DNA from 3 places in the Pseudomonas hamedanensis genome. Region 2 is predicted to be linked to each of the others. Evidence: riboswitches for the same ligand, from Rfam matches in the RefSeq annotation. Region 2 holds a riboswitch; each other region holds the start of a gene.

Region 1 (5,258 bases), 670 kb from region 2:
GGCCTGTCGGTGTTAGTCATGGTGATCGCCGCCGCCCTGCGCCGGCGCAACGAAATCAGCGCCTGAGCGCCCTGGAGTACGACATGAGTGCCGTGATCAAAGACGCATCCGCGCAAAACGACAAACCGCTGGTCAGCCTGCGCAACCTGAACAAGCACTACGGCGACTTTGCCGCCGTCGACAACATCTCGCTGGACATCAAGGACGGTGAGTTCCTGACCTTTCTCGGCTCTAGTGGCTCGGGCAAGAGTACGACGCTGTCGATGCTCGCCGGGTTTGAGACGCCAAGCAGCGGCGAGATCCTCGTCAACGGCCAGTCGCTGGTCAACGTGCCGCCGCACAAGCGTGACATCGGCATGGTCTTTCAACGTTACTCGCTGTTCCCGCATCTGTCGGTGCGCGACAACATCGCGTTCCCGCTGGCGATCCGCAAACTGGCCACGGCCGAGCGTGAAAAACGTGTCGACGCGATGCTGAAACTGGTGCAGCTCGAACAGTTTGCCCATCGCCGCCCTTCGCAACTCTCCGGCGGTCAGCAACAGCGTGTCGCCATTGCGCGGGCGCTGGTTTACGAACCGCGCATCTTGCTGATGGACGAGCCTCTCGGTGCGCTGGATAAAAAGCTGCGCGAGGATTTGCAGGACGAGCTGCGCCAGTTGCACCGTCGCCTGGGCATCACCATCGTTTACGTGACCCACGATCAGGAAGAAGCCATGCGTTTGTCACAGCGCATCGCAATCTTCAGCCACGGCAAAATTGTCGGACTGGGCAGCGGCTATGATCTCTATCAGAATCCGCCGAACGCGTTTGTCGCCTCGTTTCTGGGCAACTCCAACTTTCTCAAGCTCAAGGCGCAGGGCAACGCGGCGGCGAGTTTCGAGGGGCAGGCGCTGTCGATTCGGCTGACAGCGGGGTTGCACACCGATCAGGATGTGTTGCTGATGGTACGCCCGGAAAAAGCGCTGGCGTTGAGCGTGCAGCAAGCGATTGATGAGCCGTTGGCGGCGGGTTGGAATGAGGTTTCGGCCAAGGTCGTGGAGGTGCTGTTTCTCGGTGAGAGCCAGACGTGCAGCGTGGTGACGTCGGGAGGGACTTCGATGACGGTGAAAGCGTTGTCAGCCGCGGGCATGCCGCTCAAGGCCGGGGACCCGGTGCGGGTGCGCTGGGCCACGGCGGATGCGTGCGTTTATACCGAGTGGACCGAGGGAGACCTCAACAAGGCTGCCGGTGCTCATTGAGTTTTCCCTGACACCCCACGCCCCCCTGTAGGAGTGAGCCTGCTCGCGATAGCGGTATGTCAGACACCAACGATGTTGACTTATAGACCGCTATCGCGAGCAGGCTCACTCCTACAATTGGACCGCATTTCACCCTCGGGTCACCCCAGCGTCGGGCTGCGGTGGCCCTTTTTCAGACGATGGGCGTAAAACCTTCAATCTCATCCGGCCACGCCGTCAGCACTTCAAACCCGGTCTCGGTGACCGCGACCATATGCTCCCACTGCGCCGACAGCGAGCCATCCTTGGTCAGCACGGTCCAGCCATCGGGCATGTTCTTCACATGACGCTTGCCGGCATTGAGCATCGGTTCGACGGTAAAAATCATTCCGGCCTTGAGCTTCAAGCCCTGATTGGGAAAGCCGTAATGCAGAATCTGCGGCTCATCGTGATAGACCTTGCCAATGCCATGGCCGCAATACTCGCGCACCACGCTGAAGCCCTCCTTCTCCGCCAGGCTCTGGATCGCATGGCCGATATCGCCCAGCGTCGCCCCCGGACGCACGGCGCGAATGCCCGCGCACATGGCCTCGTAGGTGGTCTTGATCAGGTGCTGCGCCTCGGGCGTCGCTTCGCCGACGACGTACATGCGACTGGTGTCGCCGAACCAGCCGTCCTTGATCACCGCGATGTCGAGGTTGACGATGTCGCCGTCCTTCAGCGGCGTACCCGACGGTATCCCGTGACACACCACATCGTTGACCGACGCACAGACGGTTTTCGGAAAACCGTGATAACCGACATTGGCCGGCACGGCTTTTTGCACGTTGACGATGTAATCGTTGCACAGCCGGTCCAGCTCATCGGTGGTCACACCGGCTTTGACATGCGGCACCAGCATGGCCAGCACTTGCGCGGCGAGTTTGCCGGCCGCGCGGGATTCTGCGATCTCGGCCGGGGTGTTGAGCTTGATCTGGTTTCTCATGCGCTGACGGCTTCCTGGGTCAGTTGATGCAGATCCAGTCCGCCGTTCTGTTCGGCGCGGATCAGCAGGCGGCAAATGGCGCTGTGGTCGAGGTTGGGGTGCAATTCGGCGAGCATGCCGATGCGCATCCAGTGCTCGGCCTGCGCGTTGATCGAGCGGCTGAGTGCATTGCTGGAGACGCGCAGATTCTCGTGCATATCCTCTGAAATCTTTACGATGCCCATATGTATATCCGATACGATTTGTATATGGATCGTATATTAATCAGCGCACACGACAGATTGCAATGCCAACAGCTAGCTCGATGCCGTGGCAGATTCGCCTCCCCCTCCACCGCGCAAATCGACTACCATGCCGCCGCTGGTTCCCAAACGGGATTAATAGGGAATCCGAGGTGCTTCGCGCATCAATCGGAACTGCCCCCGCAACTGTAGGTGCCGAGCCTGCTCCACGACTGCCACTGGGTTGCCCCCGGGAAGGCCGGAGCATGGCGATGACGCATCAGTCAGGAGACCTGCCGGCACAGTGACTGACCAACCGGCGGGGTGTCCGGGAAGGACATCGTGCCGCGCGCATTTTTGCTTGAGCCCGGCCTTACGCTGTCGCCATGACCGCGTTCGCTGATGTGTTTCCAAACCGTACCCGCCCGCTTCCGTACGGTTTAATTGGAGACTGCTTCATGCTGCTGCCCCGCGTTGTCACCCTGATTACCGGCCTGGGCCTGAGCGCCCTGGCTCAAGCGGCGCCAACCGACTATCCACTGACGATAGAAAACTGCGGCAGCCCCCTCACTTTCCAGCAGGCGCCCACCCGCACGGTGACCATCGGTCAGGCCGGCACGGAAATGCTCTATGCCTTGGGTCTGGGCGACAAAGTCGTCGGCACGTCGCTGTGGTTCAACGATGTGCTTGCGGAATACAAACCGCAGAACGACAAAATCGAGCGCCTGGCCGATAACGAACCGAGTTTCGAAGCGGTGATCGGCAAGCGCCCGCAACTGGTCGCCGTGGAGCTGGAATGGATGGTCGGTCCGCAAGGCGCGGTGGGCACCCGCGAGCAGTTTCACGAATTGAAGATTCCGACCTATTTGTTGCCCTCCGACTGCGAGGCCAAGGACAACCTCGTCGGTTCCGACGGCACGCGGCTGGCGCCGTTTCGCATCGACAGCATTTATAAAGGCGTGAGCCAACTGGCGGCGATCTTCGACGTGCAGGCACGCGGCGCACAGCTCAATGATCAGCTCAAGGCCAGCCTCGCCCAGTCGATTGCCACCGCCAAACGCACGCAGCGCAAAGACCTCAGCGCACTGGTGTGGTTCTCCAGCGCTGAGATGGACATTGAGCCGTTCGTGGCCGGGCACAAAGGCGTTCCCGATTTCATGCTCAGCACTTTAGGCGTGCGCAATGTCGTCGAGTCGGATGAAGAATGGCCGACCGTCGGCTGGGAAACCCTCGCCAAGGCCAACCCGACGTTCCTGGTCATCGCGCGCATGGATCGTCGGCGCTTCCCGGCTGACGACTATCAGAAAAAACTCGCCTTCCTGCGCAGCGATCCCGTGACGCGCAACATGGACGCGGTCAAACACAACCGCATCATCATCCTCGACGCCATGGCGATGCAGGCCAGCCTGCGCACCTTCGCGGGTCTCGAACAACTGGCCACGGCCATCAGCGGCTTCGATCTTTCGCAATGAGCAGACGCCTGATCCGTTTATTGCTGGTCCTGCTGGTGCTTTCGCTGGCCTTGGTCGGCGGCGTGGCGATTGGCGAAACCGCAATCGAGCCGAGCGTGGTGCTACAGGTGCTGGCAAACAAGCTGTGGGCCGCCGGGTATGTGCTTGATCCGATCGACGAAGGCATCGTCTGGAATTACCGCCTGACCCGCGTATTGGTGGCGGCGGCCTGTGGTGCCGGCCTGGCGACATGCGGAGTGATCCTGCAATCGCTGTTGCGCAATCCGCTGGCCGACCCGTATTTGCTGGGCATCTCGGCCGGGGCTTCGACTGGCGCAGTGATGGTCGCCCTGCTCGGCGTCGGCGCCGGTGTGATTTCGCTGTCGGCCGGGGCATTTGCCGGGGCGGTCACTGCGTTCGTGCTGGTGATTGTACTGGCCCGGATCAGCGGTTCGGCCAGCGGCACCGGGCCAATCATTCTCGCGGGCATTGCCGGCTCGCAATTGTTCAACGCCCTCACGGCCTTTCTGATCACCCGCTCGGCCAGTTCCGAACAGGCGCGCGGGATCATGTTCTGGCTGCTCGGCAATCTCGGCGGCGTGCGTTGGCCTTCGGTGTGGCTGGCGGTGCCGGTGGCCCTGCTCGGGCTGGTGGTCTGCCTGTGGCATCGGCGCGCGCTCGACGCGTTTACCTTCGGCGCGGACTCGGCGGCGTCCCTCGGCATCCCGGTGCGCCGCGTGCAGATTTTGCTGATCGGCTGCGCCGCGCTGGTGACGGCGGTGATGGTGTCGATTGTCGGCTCGATCGGCTTTGTCGGCTTGGTGATTCCCCACGCCGCACGGCTGCTGCTCGGCACCGGGCATGCTCGGCTGCTGCCGGCCAGCGCTTTGGGTGGCGCGGTGTTTCTGATCGCCGCTGATGTGCTGTCGCGCACCCTGATCAAGGGTCAGGTGATTCCGGTGGGCGTCATCACTGCACTGGTCGGCGCACCGGTATTCGCCCTGATTCTGGTGGGCCGGAGAGCCGCACGATGAACAACGTTCTGAGCTGTGCCGGGCTGGCATTCAACGTGCGCGGTGCGCAATTGCTTGACGGCATCAGTCTGGACGTCCAGCGCGGCGAGACGCTGGGCATTGTCGGGCCGAACGGCTCGGGTAAATCGACGTTGCTCAAATTGCTCGCCGGCCTGCGCGAACCGAGCGCGGGCCAGGTGCAGCTTGCCGGTCAGGTACTCGGCAGAATGTCACGGCGCAGCATTGCGCAAACACTCGCCGTGGTTGAACAACAGGCCGACACCGACGATGGCATTCGCGTGTTCGACGCCGTCGCGCTGGGGCGCACACCCTGGTTGTCGGCGCTGCAACCCTGGTCGGACGCCGACGAG
Region 2 (5,258 bases):
AACTGCGTTTTACCCTCGTTCAACCACCCGGCGAGGTCTCTGAGTACCAGCGCGAGCATGCAACGCTGGTGCTGACACCAGACATCGCCGACCTCTCGGCCTATAGCGAAACGCTTGAGCGCTTGCACCGGCAGCGGCCATTCGCTGCCGTGGTGTCGTTCTCGGAGCTGGGCCTGTTGCCCGCCTCACAGCTCGGCGAACGGCTGGGCATCACGCACAACAGCCTGCGCAGCGTCGAAGTCAGCCGCGACAAGCTGCGCTTTCGCCAGTTGCTTCAGGGCAGCCGCTACGAGCTGCCGGCGGCGGCGGTGACCCGTGTCGAGGAGGTTCGCGCCTTCGTTCTGCGTCATGGTCCGGCCATCGTCAAACCCGTCAACGGCTCGGGCAGCCAGGGCGTTTATGCCATCAACCAACCGGAGGACGCCGAGCATCTACAGCTTCAAGGCGACAATCTGATCGAGGCGTTCGCCGGTGGCGATGAATACAGCGTCGAGTCGCTGAGCCTGGACGGCCGCCATCAAATCCTTGGTATCACGCGCAAGCACACCAGCGGCGCGCCGGGTTACGTCGAAACCGGGCATGACTTTCCGGCCGGGCTCGACAACGCCACGCGTGTACAAATCGAAGAAGCCGTGCTGTGGCTGCTCGAACGCATGGGCAACCGCTGGGGACCGGCGCATACCGAGGTCAAGCTCGACGGTTCACGCCTGCAGTTCATCGAAACCCAGACCCGCTTCGGCGGCGACCAGATCTGGGAAATGGTCTGGAAAACCACCGGCGTGCACCTGGCCGCCAGCACCCTCGCCGCCATGACCGGCATCGCGCTGCCGGCGCCGGAAAAGCACTACGTGAAAATGGCGATCCGCTACATCGAAGCGGACCCCGCCACTGACCCGCAACCGCTACAGGCACGTCTGCTGGAGCAACCCTTCGCCCTGCGCGCGAGCCTCAACCACGACAAGTTCGGCCGCCCGATCCGCCGCTCCGCCGACCGTCACGGCTACGTGTTGCTGGCCTGTCGCGAGGCGGACGACCCGGTGCTGTTCAACGCCGCGATTTCCCACCCACCTTTCACTACGCAAGGACAGGCGCAATGACCACACAAGAGACGCTGTACCGCATCGATGGGCCGATCAGCGCTGATTTCCCGCTGATCTCTTTTTCCACCAACGTCTACGACAATCCGGCGGACATTTTCGGTTCGATCACCGATCTGGCCCGCTACTTCAAGGCCGTGGAATTCGAAATCGGCGAAGACGCCGAAAAGGTGTTCTGGTCGCTCAGCATCGAACAACGTGCGAACCTCGCCCGACAGATCCGCAGCTTCACCGAGCAAAACGGCATCACGTTGACGGTGCATGCCGGCTGGTGGGGCCGCGAGTACAACCTGTGTTCCCCTGATCTGGCCGAACGTGGACAAGCCGTGGACTGCCTGACTGCTGCCGTGGACTTTTCCTGTCAGGCCGGCGCCACCAGCGTCACCTTCCACCCCGGCTACAAGGATCAACTGGAAAACCGCGAGCTGCTCGACAACCTGATCGCCGCCATCAATCAAGTCAAGGCACGTTGCAATACGACGGGCATCGCCCTGTGCCTGGAAAACATGGGCGGTCAGCGGCCGAAATTCCCGGTTTTCACGGTCGAGGAACACCTGCGTTTCCACCAGCAAACCGGCTGCTTCGTGACCATCGATGTGACGCACCTGTGCTCACTGCTGCCGTATGGCGACGAGCTGTTCGCCGCCATCGCCGCTCTCGCGCCGGTGACCCGCCATTTGCACATCGCCGACCTCAACGACACCCACCACCAGCACCTGCCGATCGGCGAAGGCAACCTGCGCCTGAGCGATGTGCTCAATCGCTTTGCAGTCAATGGCTATCGCGGGGTGGCGGTGGTCGAAGAATTCATTCCGCGCTTTTCCACCGAGTACTACCTGGAAAAAGCCCTGGCCTATAAAAACGGCGTGGAGAAGCTGCTCGCCGACGCGCGCCGCAGCACCCATGCCGGCTGAGTCCGCACTGGCAAAACCGGCGGCGCACAACGAGATTGCGACCGGCATTCGCGATGCGCTGCCGCTCGTCTTTTCGCTGCTGCTGACCTTCAGCCTGATCGGCATGCTCGGGCGCCGCCATGGCCTGGACTTGCCGGCCATGGTGGTGTTCAGCGGCACGGTGATGGCCTCGCCGTTGCAACTGACCCTGCTGGAAACCCCGGCGCATCTGCTCAATGCTTTCGGCGTGCTGGTGTCGGCACTGAGCATCAACCTGCGTTTTCTGGTGTTCACGCTGAGCCTGAAATCGAGCCTCGACGGCCCGATCAAAACGTTCGTCCCGGCCTTGGCGGTGATGGCTAACGCGGCCTTCACGCTGATGTCGATCCGCAAGGAACAGCAGCCGATCAGCCGCCCGTACGCCAACACCGTGTGCTTGTTGTTGTACGCCGCCGCCCTGCTCGGCACCGTGGTCGGTTACTGCTTCGCCCGCCTGGCCGACGACGCCTTGATGGACCATGCCAGCGTAGTGATTGCGATCTTTCTCAGCGCATCGCTGGGCAAAATGGCGCGCGACCGTCACAGCTTCCATGGACAATGGATTGCCGGTCTGGCCGCTGCCGCGAGTTTGCTCTGGCTGGGCGAAATCAGCCTGCTGTTGGTGTTGGCGGTCACGGTCCTGACGAGTTACGCCTATGACCGACCCTAGTACCTTCTGGCTGTACGTTGCGATCTGCGCGCTGGTGTCGGCGGTGTGCCGCTTGTTGCCGCTGGCGGTCAATGTCGAACGGCTGTCCGGCGGTGCCCGCACCTTCATCGACCGGCTTGGCAAATACACCTCGGTGGCGATGCTGGTCAGCCTGCTGGCCGGGGCGCTGTATCCGCTGGCGACACAACAGGCGGCGGCCATGCCGTGGATTGTGCCGGTGGCGCTGGCCTGGCTGCTGAGCCTGACGCGACTGAAGTCTTACTATGCGTTTCTGATTGCTTTGGCGGTGTACGTGCTGCTCGCCCTGCGCTAGTCGTCGATTGACGGCGATCCCCGCCCATGCTCTCCTACACAACTTGTTACGGGTGCCCTTCACAGGGTGAAACGGGAAACCGGTGAATCATGTGCTTTACTCTCAAGCCATGTCAGTCCGGTGCTGCCCCCGCAACGGTAAGCGAGCGAAGCGTCAGATCCACTGTGCCCCGGCATGGGAAGGTGATGCTTGCAGGTCGGCTTCAATGCCAGCCCCTCGTGAGCCCGGAGACCGGCCCGCAACACACAGTGCGCCTCGGCGTCACTGCACCAGACAAACCCGCGGTGGGCGGGCGCTGTTCGAACCTCTGCGGGCCTGACTCGCGGGGAGTCTGCATGCGCTCTGTTCACCCGCTGACACTTCAGAGGGAAGCGCCATGTCGATTATCAGCAGCACCGGCAACACCACGGACACCATCTCCAGCACCAGCACCCTGTCGCAACGCCTGATCGCCGCGCTGCTGGCGTCGATCCTCGGCGCCGGCCTCGTCTATTTCGCCGGTTTCTCGCACATCGAAGCGGTGCACAACGCCGCCCACGATACCCGCCACAGCGCCGCGTTCCCGTGCCACTGAGACCTGCCGAGATGATCAAGCGCATTGCCCAAACCGCAGGCTTCAGCGGCCTGCTGGCCGCCCTGCTGCAAAGCTTCTGGGTGTCGCCGCTGATTTTGCAGGCGGAAACCTACGAGCAAGCAGAGCCTGTGGCCGAAGCTCACGAACACGCCGCCGGGGCTGCTGCTCATAGCCATGACAGCGAAGCCTGGGAGCCGGAAAACGGCTGGCAACGTGTGGTGTCGACCACGGGCGGCAATCTGGTCGTCGCCGTCGGTTTCGCCCTGATGCTTGCCGGCCTGTACACGCTGCGTGCGCCGAAGAAAACCTCGCAGGGCCTGCTCTGGGGCCTGGCCGGTTACGCGACGTTCGTGCTGGCACCGACCCTGGGCCTGCCGCCGGAATTGCCGGGCACTGCCGCGGCGGACCTGGCTTCACGGCAGCTCTGGTGGATCGGTACGGCCGCCTCCACCGCTGTCGGCCTGGCCTTGCTTGCGTTCAGCCACAACTGGCTGATGAAGATCTTCGGCGTCGCCATCCTGCTGGTGCCCCACGTAATCGGCGCGCCGCAGCCGCAGGTGCATTCGATGCTTGCCCCACAAGCATTGGAAACTCAGTTCAAGATTGCCTCGCAGTTGACCAACGTCGCGTTCTGGCTGGCCCTGGGCCTGATCAGCGCCTGGTTGTTCCGCCGCAAAATCCGGCATGAATGACGCCAGCACGGCGCCGACCCTGGTGGTCGGCCTGGGCTGCCAGCGTGGCTGCACGGCCGCCACGCTGCGCGCGCTACTTGATCAAGCATTGCAGGCGCATCGCATCGAACTGCGAGCCGTCAAGGCGCTGGCCAGTATCGATTTGAAGCGCGACGAACCGGGTCTGCTGGAACTTGCCAGGCAACTGGAATTGCCCCTGCAATATTTCAGCAGCGCCGAACTGGCCGCTTACCAGCCGCGCCTCAGCCATCACTCTCAGATCGCCTACGAGCGAACCGGCTGTTACGGGGTCGCGGAAAGCGCCGCACTGGCGCTTGCCGAACGGCTGATTCAGGGCCCGGCGAAACTGCTGATTGCCCGGCAAAAATACGCTCAGGCCACCCTGGCGTTGGCCGGCGCTGCCTAAAACCTCGATAATCCCCGCTTTCGATCATGAGCATTGTTCATCTGCGTGCTCATCACTGCGTTTTTCACAGGATCAATCATGACCGTCTACTTCATCGGCGCCGGCCCCGGCGACCCGGAACTGATCACCGTCAAAGGCCAACGGCTGATCCGCGACTGCCCGGTGATCATTTATGCAGGTTCGCTGGTGCCGGCGGCGGTGCTTGAAGGCCATCGCGCCGAAACCGTGGTCAACAGCGCTGAACTGCACCTGGAACAAATCATCGACCTGATCAAGTCTGCCCATGACCGAGGCCAGGACGTGGCAAGGGTGCACTCCGGTGATCCGAGCCTTTATGGCGCGATCGGTGAGCAGATTCGCTGCTTGCGCGAACTTGGTATTCCCTTTGAAATTATCCCTGGTGTCACCGCCACGGCTGCGTGTGCGGCCTTGCTCGGTGCCGAACTGACCCTGCCGGACGTTTCGCAAAGCGTGATTCTGACCCGCTATGCCGACAAGACCACCATGCCGGAGGGCGAAGCACTCGGCAGCCTCGCGCAGCATGGGGCGACCATGGCGATTCATCTGGGGGTCA
Region 3 (5,258 bases), 1.5 Mb from region 2:
GCAGCGCATCCAGCGCCACCGCGGCGACACTCAACAACGCCACACTCATCGCCTCACTCCCCAATAATTTTCATACAGCAACTCATTGAGCGGCCGTGTTTGCGCCCAGCCTTCGAGGACCAGCATCGGCGCCGGATAGAATTCCCTGACCGGGCCCAGACACAACACCGCCAGCGGCTTGGCGCCCTCCGGCAGCTTGAGCAAATCGGCCAGCGCCTGCGGCTCGAACAGCGAGACCCAGCCCATGCCCAGGCCTTCGGCACGGGAAGCCAGCCAGAGATTCTGGATCGCGCAGGACAGCGACGCCATGTCCATTTCCGGCAGCGTGCGCCGGCCGAAAATATGTTTTTCGCGATCGTCCATCAGCGCCGCGACGAGCACTTCGGCGCAGTCGTTGATGCCTTCGACCTTGAGTTTCATGAACTCATCGCTACGCTCGCCGAGGGCTTCGGCTGTGCGGATGCGCTCTTCTTCGACCAGGTTGCGGATCTGTCCGCGCAGAGCGCGATCGCTGATGCGGATGAAGCGCCAGGGCTGCATCAAGCCGACGCTCGGCGCCTGATGTGCGGCTTCAAGCAGACGACGCAGTAGCTCGGGCGCAACGGTGCCGCCGGTGAAGTGGCGCATGTCGCGGCGTTCGGCGATGGCTTTATAGACCGCTGCGCGCTCGGCTTCGGAGAATGTGTTGTCGGTCATGGCCCTTTCGCGAGCAGGCTCGCTCCCACAGGGTTTGGGTGTTCCATTGTAGGAGGGAGCCTGCTCGCGATAGCGGTTTCAAGGTGTGGCGCAAACAGCGCAGCGACAGCCGCAGGATTCGACGGAAAATAAAAATGCACATAAGAAGCCGTCATCCGCCCTTCCCGGTATACCGCCTCCGCCCCACGCCCGCCATTCGGACTCAAGCCCCGGGCAATCGGCGTCAACTCTGTTGTGGTCAGCGAATGGTGATAGGTATGCCCGCGCAACGAACCTTCCGGCAGATCGACCGCTTGCAGCGCCAACGCCGCCAGACGCTTCTGCATCACCGCATCGCCCTTAAGCAACCCGACCAGTTCCGCGCGGGTGCCGTCGACATCGGTCAAGGAGTCGAGCAGGTACAACATCCCGCCACACTCGGCGAGCAATGGTTTACCCGCCAAATGATGCGCGCGGATCGCTTCAAGCATCGGCGTGTTTTTCGACAGCGCAACATGATGCAACTCCGGATAACCGCCCGGCAGATAAAGGCTGTCCGCCTCGGGTAATTGGCTGTCGCGGATCGGCGAGAAGAAGCGCAGCTCGGCGCCCATCGCACGCAGCAGATCGAGACTGGCGCCGTAGGTGAAGGCAAACGCTTCGTCACGGGCGACGGCAATACGTACGCCATCGAGCAACGGCTCGGCAGTCAACACATCCGGCGCGGCGAATTCGACGGCCGGCGGCAGCGCGACCTCGCAACTGCTGGCCAGCGCATCGGCCGCCGCGTCGAGGCGCACATCCAGATCATTCAATTCACTGGCCTGGACCAGACCGAGGTGCCGGCTCGGCAGTTCGATGCCCGTCTCGCGGGACAACGCGCCGTACCAGCGCAGGCCTTCAGTCAGGCTGCCTTCGAGCAATTGCGCATGGCGCAAGGTGCCGACACGGTTGGCCAGCACGCCGGCAAACGGCAGGTCTGGCTGATAGCGCGCCAGACCCAGCGCCAGTGCACCGAACGTCTGCGCCATTGCCGTGCCGTCGATCACCGCGAGCACCGGCACGCCAAAGTGCCGCGCCAGATCAGCGCTGGACGGCGTACCGTCGAACAGCCCCATCACGCCTTCGATCAGAATCAGATCCGCCTCGGCTGCCGCTTCCCACAACAGGCGACGGCTTTCCTGCTCGCCGACCATCCACATGTCCAGTTGATACACCGGTGCACCGCTGGCGCGCTCGAGAATCATCGGGTCGAGAAAGTCCGGGCCGCATTTGAATACGCGTACCTTGCGCCCTTGATTGCGATGCAAACGGGCGAGCGCGGCGGTGACGGTGGTCTTGCCCTGACCGGAGGCCGGCGCGGCGATCAGCACCGCCGGGCAGTGACGGGGCTGATTCAAAGTTCGACGCCTTTCTGCGCTTTGATGCCGGCCTGGAAAGCGTGTTTGAGCATGCCCATCTCAGTGACCGTGTCGCCCATTTCGATCATTTCCGGCTTGGCGCCGCGACCAGTGACGACAACGTGCTGCATCGGCGGCCGCGCCTGCAAATCGCTGAGCACCTGATCGAGATCGAGGTAGCCGTGCTTGAGGGCAATGTTCAGTTCATCGAGCACCACCAGACCGATCGACGGATCACGCAGCAACTCGCGGGAGACTTCCCAGGCGGCAGTGGCGGCGGCGATGTCGCGCTGGCGATCCTGGGTCTCCCAGGTGAAGCCTTCGCCCATGACATGGAAACGCACCTGCTCGGGGAAGCGGCGGAAGAACAACTCTTCGCCGGTGCTGTTGCGGCCCTTGATGAATTGCACCACGCCGCACTGCATGCCGTGCCCCATGGCGCGCGCGAGCATGCCGAAGGCCGAGCTGCTTTTGCCTTTGCCATTGCCGGTGAGCACCAGCACCAGTCCGCACTCGTCGGGCGAATTGGCGATGCGTTCGTCGATCACGGCTTTTTTGCGCTGCATACGCGCCAGATGGCGCTCGTCACGCTCGGGGGAATCAGTCATGGGGGAGCTCTCCGTTGGGGCTGGATAACGGCGGGCAGGCACAGGAATAGACGGCAAAAAGCCTGGCATCGCCCACCGTGATGCCGCTGGATGGATCAGGCCGGTCTCCGGGCTCATGAGCGGCGTACACCTGACTGCGCGCCTTCCCGCTTCTTTCGAGGCAGTGGCTCAAGGCGCAGTTTTCACTCATTTACCGTTGCGGGGGCAGCGCCGGGATCGTGATGCGCTTCGCTTGAAGACACCCTCACCGGCTTCCCTGTTTCACTCTGTCGACGCACGTCACAGAGCACCTGAAACAAGCGGCGAAGGTTAGAGGGTTGGGGGTGGAGCGTCAATTAAAGAGGCGTCCGGATGATGAATAACTGCCGCCAATCAATTATCGGCTGGCAATCTTGTGCCAGACTGTGACAAGTGATATCAAAGAGCCATGCTTTTCCGAAAAAGCCCACTACAACAATAAGGATGACGACGATGCAAGGCATGATCATCAGCAACCCGCGCCTGGAATTTCTGCGCCCGGTGCTGGAACGCTGGTTTGACTGTATCGATCGCTACAACACCGTACGCGGCGACAACGACACGCCGTACTGGCACGACGAAAAAGCCAATCTCGGACTGCTCTCGGCAGCGGCGTGGATGGCCGAAATGGTCACGCTGAACGATACGGCCACGCGCAAACAGAACGAAGAAGGCGAGCGCAACGCCCGTGCCGATCTGCTGATTGCCGGCGCCGAAGACCGCGCGTTCATTCAGGCTACGCAACGCTGGCCGAAAGTCAGCAACCTCAACCTGACACAGGCCCTGCTCGATATCACCTTCGATGCCAGGCGCATCAGCTATGCCAGCGACCTCAAGCTCGGTTGCCTGTTCGTGGCTCCGCAAAAAGCCCAGCACAGCGCCAGCCCCGAAGAGTTGCAGGACATGGTCGACGACCTGCAAAAGGAGCATACCTGCGCCGTCGCCTGGTATTTCCCTTACGCCTACCGCAAGTTGCACAGCGAAGCCGGCAACTATCACCCCGGCATCGCCGTCCTGTTCAAGGAAGCCCGCGGTTGAGCGGTTGAACCATCGGGCCTGCGCCCTCCTCTATGTTTAGGAATGCATTCATAGGGAAGATCAGCAATGCGCAAGCCCCAACTCGTTTTCGTCATCGCCCTGGCCGGTGGACTCGCCGCCTGCGGTGAAACCTCCAGCCTGCAAGTCTCCGACGGCACCGGGCCGACACCGAAACTGCCAGAACCGAACAAGACCCTGATCCCGACGGTAAACATCGCCCCGGCCGTCGGCTGGCCCGAGGGTGGCAAACCGACGGCGGCGGCAGGCACACAGGTGGCGGCGTTTGCCGAGGGTCTCGACCACCCGCGCTGGCTCTACGTGCTGCCAAACGGCGATGTGCTGGTGGCGGAAACCAACGCGCCGCCCAAGCCTGACGACAGCAAAGGCATTCGCGGCTGGGTGATGAAAAAGGTCATGGGCAAGGCCGGCGCTGGCGTACCGAGCCCAAACCGCATCACCCTGCTGCGCGACGCTGACCACGACGGTGTCGCAGAAACCCGCACGGTGTTTCTGCAGAATCTTAATTCGCCGTTCGGTATGACGCTGGTCGGCAACGATTTGTACGTAGCCGACACTGATCGCCTGCTGCGCTTCAACTACGAGCCTGGCACCACCGAGATCAAGACGCCGCCAATCAAGGTCGTCGACCTGCCTGGCGGCACGCTGAATCACCACTGGACCAAGAACGTCATCGCCAGCAAGGACGGCAGCAAGTTGTACGTCACGGTTGGCTCGAACAGTAACGTCGGCGAAAACGGTCTGGATCAGGAAGAAGGCCGCGCCGCCATCTGGGAAGTGGACCGGGCAACCGGCAACCATCGCATCTTCGCCTCAGGCATTCGCAACCCTAACGGCCTCGCATGGGAACCCACCAGCGGCGCACTGTGGACGGCGGTCAACGAACGCGACGAGATCGGCAGCGATCTGGTGCCGGATTACATCACCTCGGTCAAGGATGGTGGTTTCTACGGCTGGCCGTTCAGCTACTACGGCCAACACGTCGATGTGCGGGTCAAACCGCAGAACCTCGATCTGGTCGCCAAAGCCATCGTGCCGGATTATGCCGTTGGCCCGCACACCGCCTCGCTCGGCTTGACCTTCGCCGAGGGCAACAGCTTGCCGGCGCAATTCAAGGAAGGCGCCTTCATCGGCCAGCACGGCTCATGGAACCGCAAGCCGCACAGTGGCTATAAAGTGATTTTCGTACCATTTACCGGCGGCAAGCCGAGCGGGCAACCGGTGGATGTGCTGACCGGTTTCCTCGACAAGGACGAAAACGCGCTGGGCCGCCCGGTGGGCGTGGTGATCGACCAGCAAGGCGGTTTGCTGGTGGCGGATGACGTGGGGAACAAGGTGTGGCGCGTGTCTTCTGCCAAATAACCTGACGCCTGACGCATAACAAATGTGGGAGCGGGCTTGCTCGCGAAAGCGGCGTCCAGTCGACATCTACGTCACAGGTACACCGCAATCGCGAGCAGGCTCACTCCTACATTGGATTTTGTCAGATCAGGTTTATGGG

What was found. Region 2 has a riboswitch for cobalamin ahead of HU739_RS03055 (CbtB domain-containing protein). Riboswitches for the same ligand answer to the same signal wherever they lie in the genome.
Region 1: it holds a riboswitch for cobalamin, as region 2 does, so the genes downstream of both, HU739_RS05785 (ABC transporter substrate-binding protein) here and HU739_RS03055 (CbtB domain-containing protein) in region 2, are expected to answer to the same signal.
Region 3: it holds a riboswitch for cobalamin, as region 2 does, so the genes downstream of both, cobO (cob(I)yrinic acid a,c-diamide adenosyltransferase) here and HU739_RS03055 (CbtB domain-containing protein) in region 2, are expected to answer to the same signal.

The regions. Positions count from the first base shown of each region.
Region 1 covers NZ_CP077091.1:1,355,498-1,360,755, forward strand. Annotated here, with positions in the region: gene HU739_RS05765 (ABC transporter permease) at 1-66, shown strand, start outside; gene HU739_RS05770 (ABC transporter ATP-binding protein) at 84-1,238, shown strand; gene map (type I methionyl aminopeptidase) at 1,411-2,202, opposite strand; gene HU739_RS05780 (ParD-like family protein) at 2,199-2,426, opposite strand; cobalamin riboswitch at 2,547-2,738, shown strand; gene HU739_RS05785 (ABC transporter substrate-binding protein) at 2,882-3,895, shown strand; gene HU739_RS05790 (FecCD family ABC transporter permease) at 3,892-4,908, shown strand; gene HU739_RS05795 (ABC transporter ATP-binding protein) at 4,905-5,258, shown strand, end outside.
Region 2 covers NZ_CP077091.1:682,637-687,894, reverse strand. Annotated here, with positions in the region: gene HU739_RS03075 (ATP-grasp domain-containing protein) at 1-1,097, shown strand, start outside; gene HU739_RS03070 (sugar phosphate isomerase/epimerase family protein) at 1,094-2,011, shown strand; gene HU739_RS03065 (AzlC family ABC transporter permease) at 2,001-2,699, shown strand; gene HU739_RS03060 (hypothetical protein) at 2,686-3,012, shown strand; cobalamin riboswitch at 3,046-3,266, shown strand; gene HU739_RS03055 (CbtB domain-containing protein) at 3,389-3,586, shown strand; gene HU739_RS03050 (CbtA family protein) at 3,598-4,278, shown strand; gene HU739_RS03045 (cobalamin biosynthesis protein) at 4,271-4,684, shown strand; gene cobM (precorrin-4 C(11)-methyltransferase) at 4,763-5,258, shown strand, end outside.
Region 3 covers NZ_CP077091.1:2,197,493-2,202,750, forward strand. Annotated here, with positions in the region: gene cbiB (adenosylcobinamide-phosphate synthase CbiB) at 1-49, opposite strand, end outside; gene bluB (5,6-dimethylbenzimidazole synthase) at 46-696, opposite strand; gene HU739_RS09395 (cobyrinate a,c-diamide synthase) at 693-2,075, opposite strand; gene cobO (cob(I)yrinic acid a,c-diamide adenosyltransferase) at 2,072-2,683, opposite strand; cobalamin riboswitch at 2,765-2,992, opposite strand; gene HU739_RS09405 (hypothetical protein) at 3,155-3,739, shown strand; gene HU739_RS09410 (PQQ-dependent sugar dehydrogenase) at 3,806-5,119, shown strand; gene HU739_RS09415 (C40 family peptidase) at 5,252-5,258, opposite strand, start outside.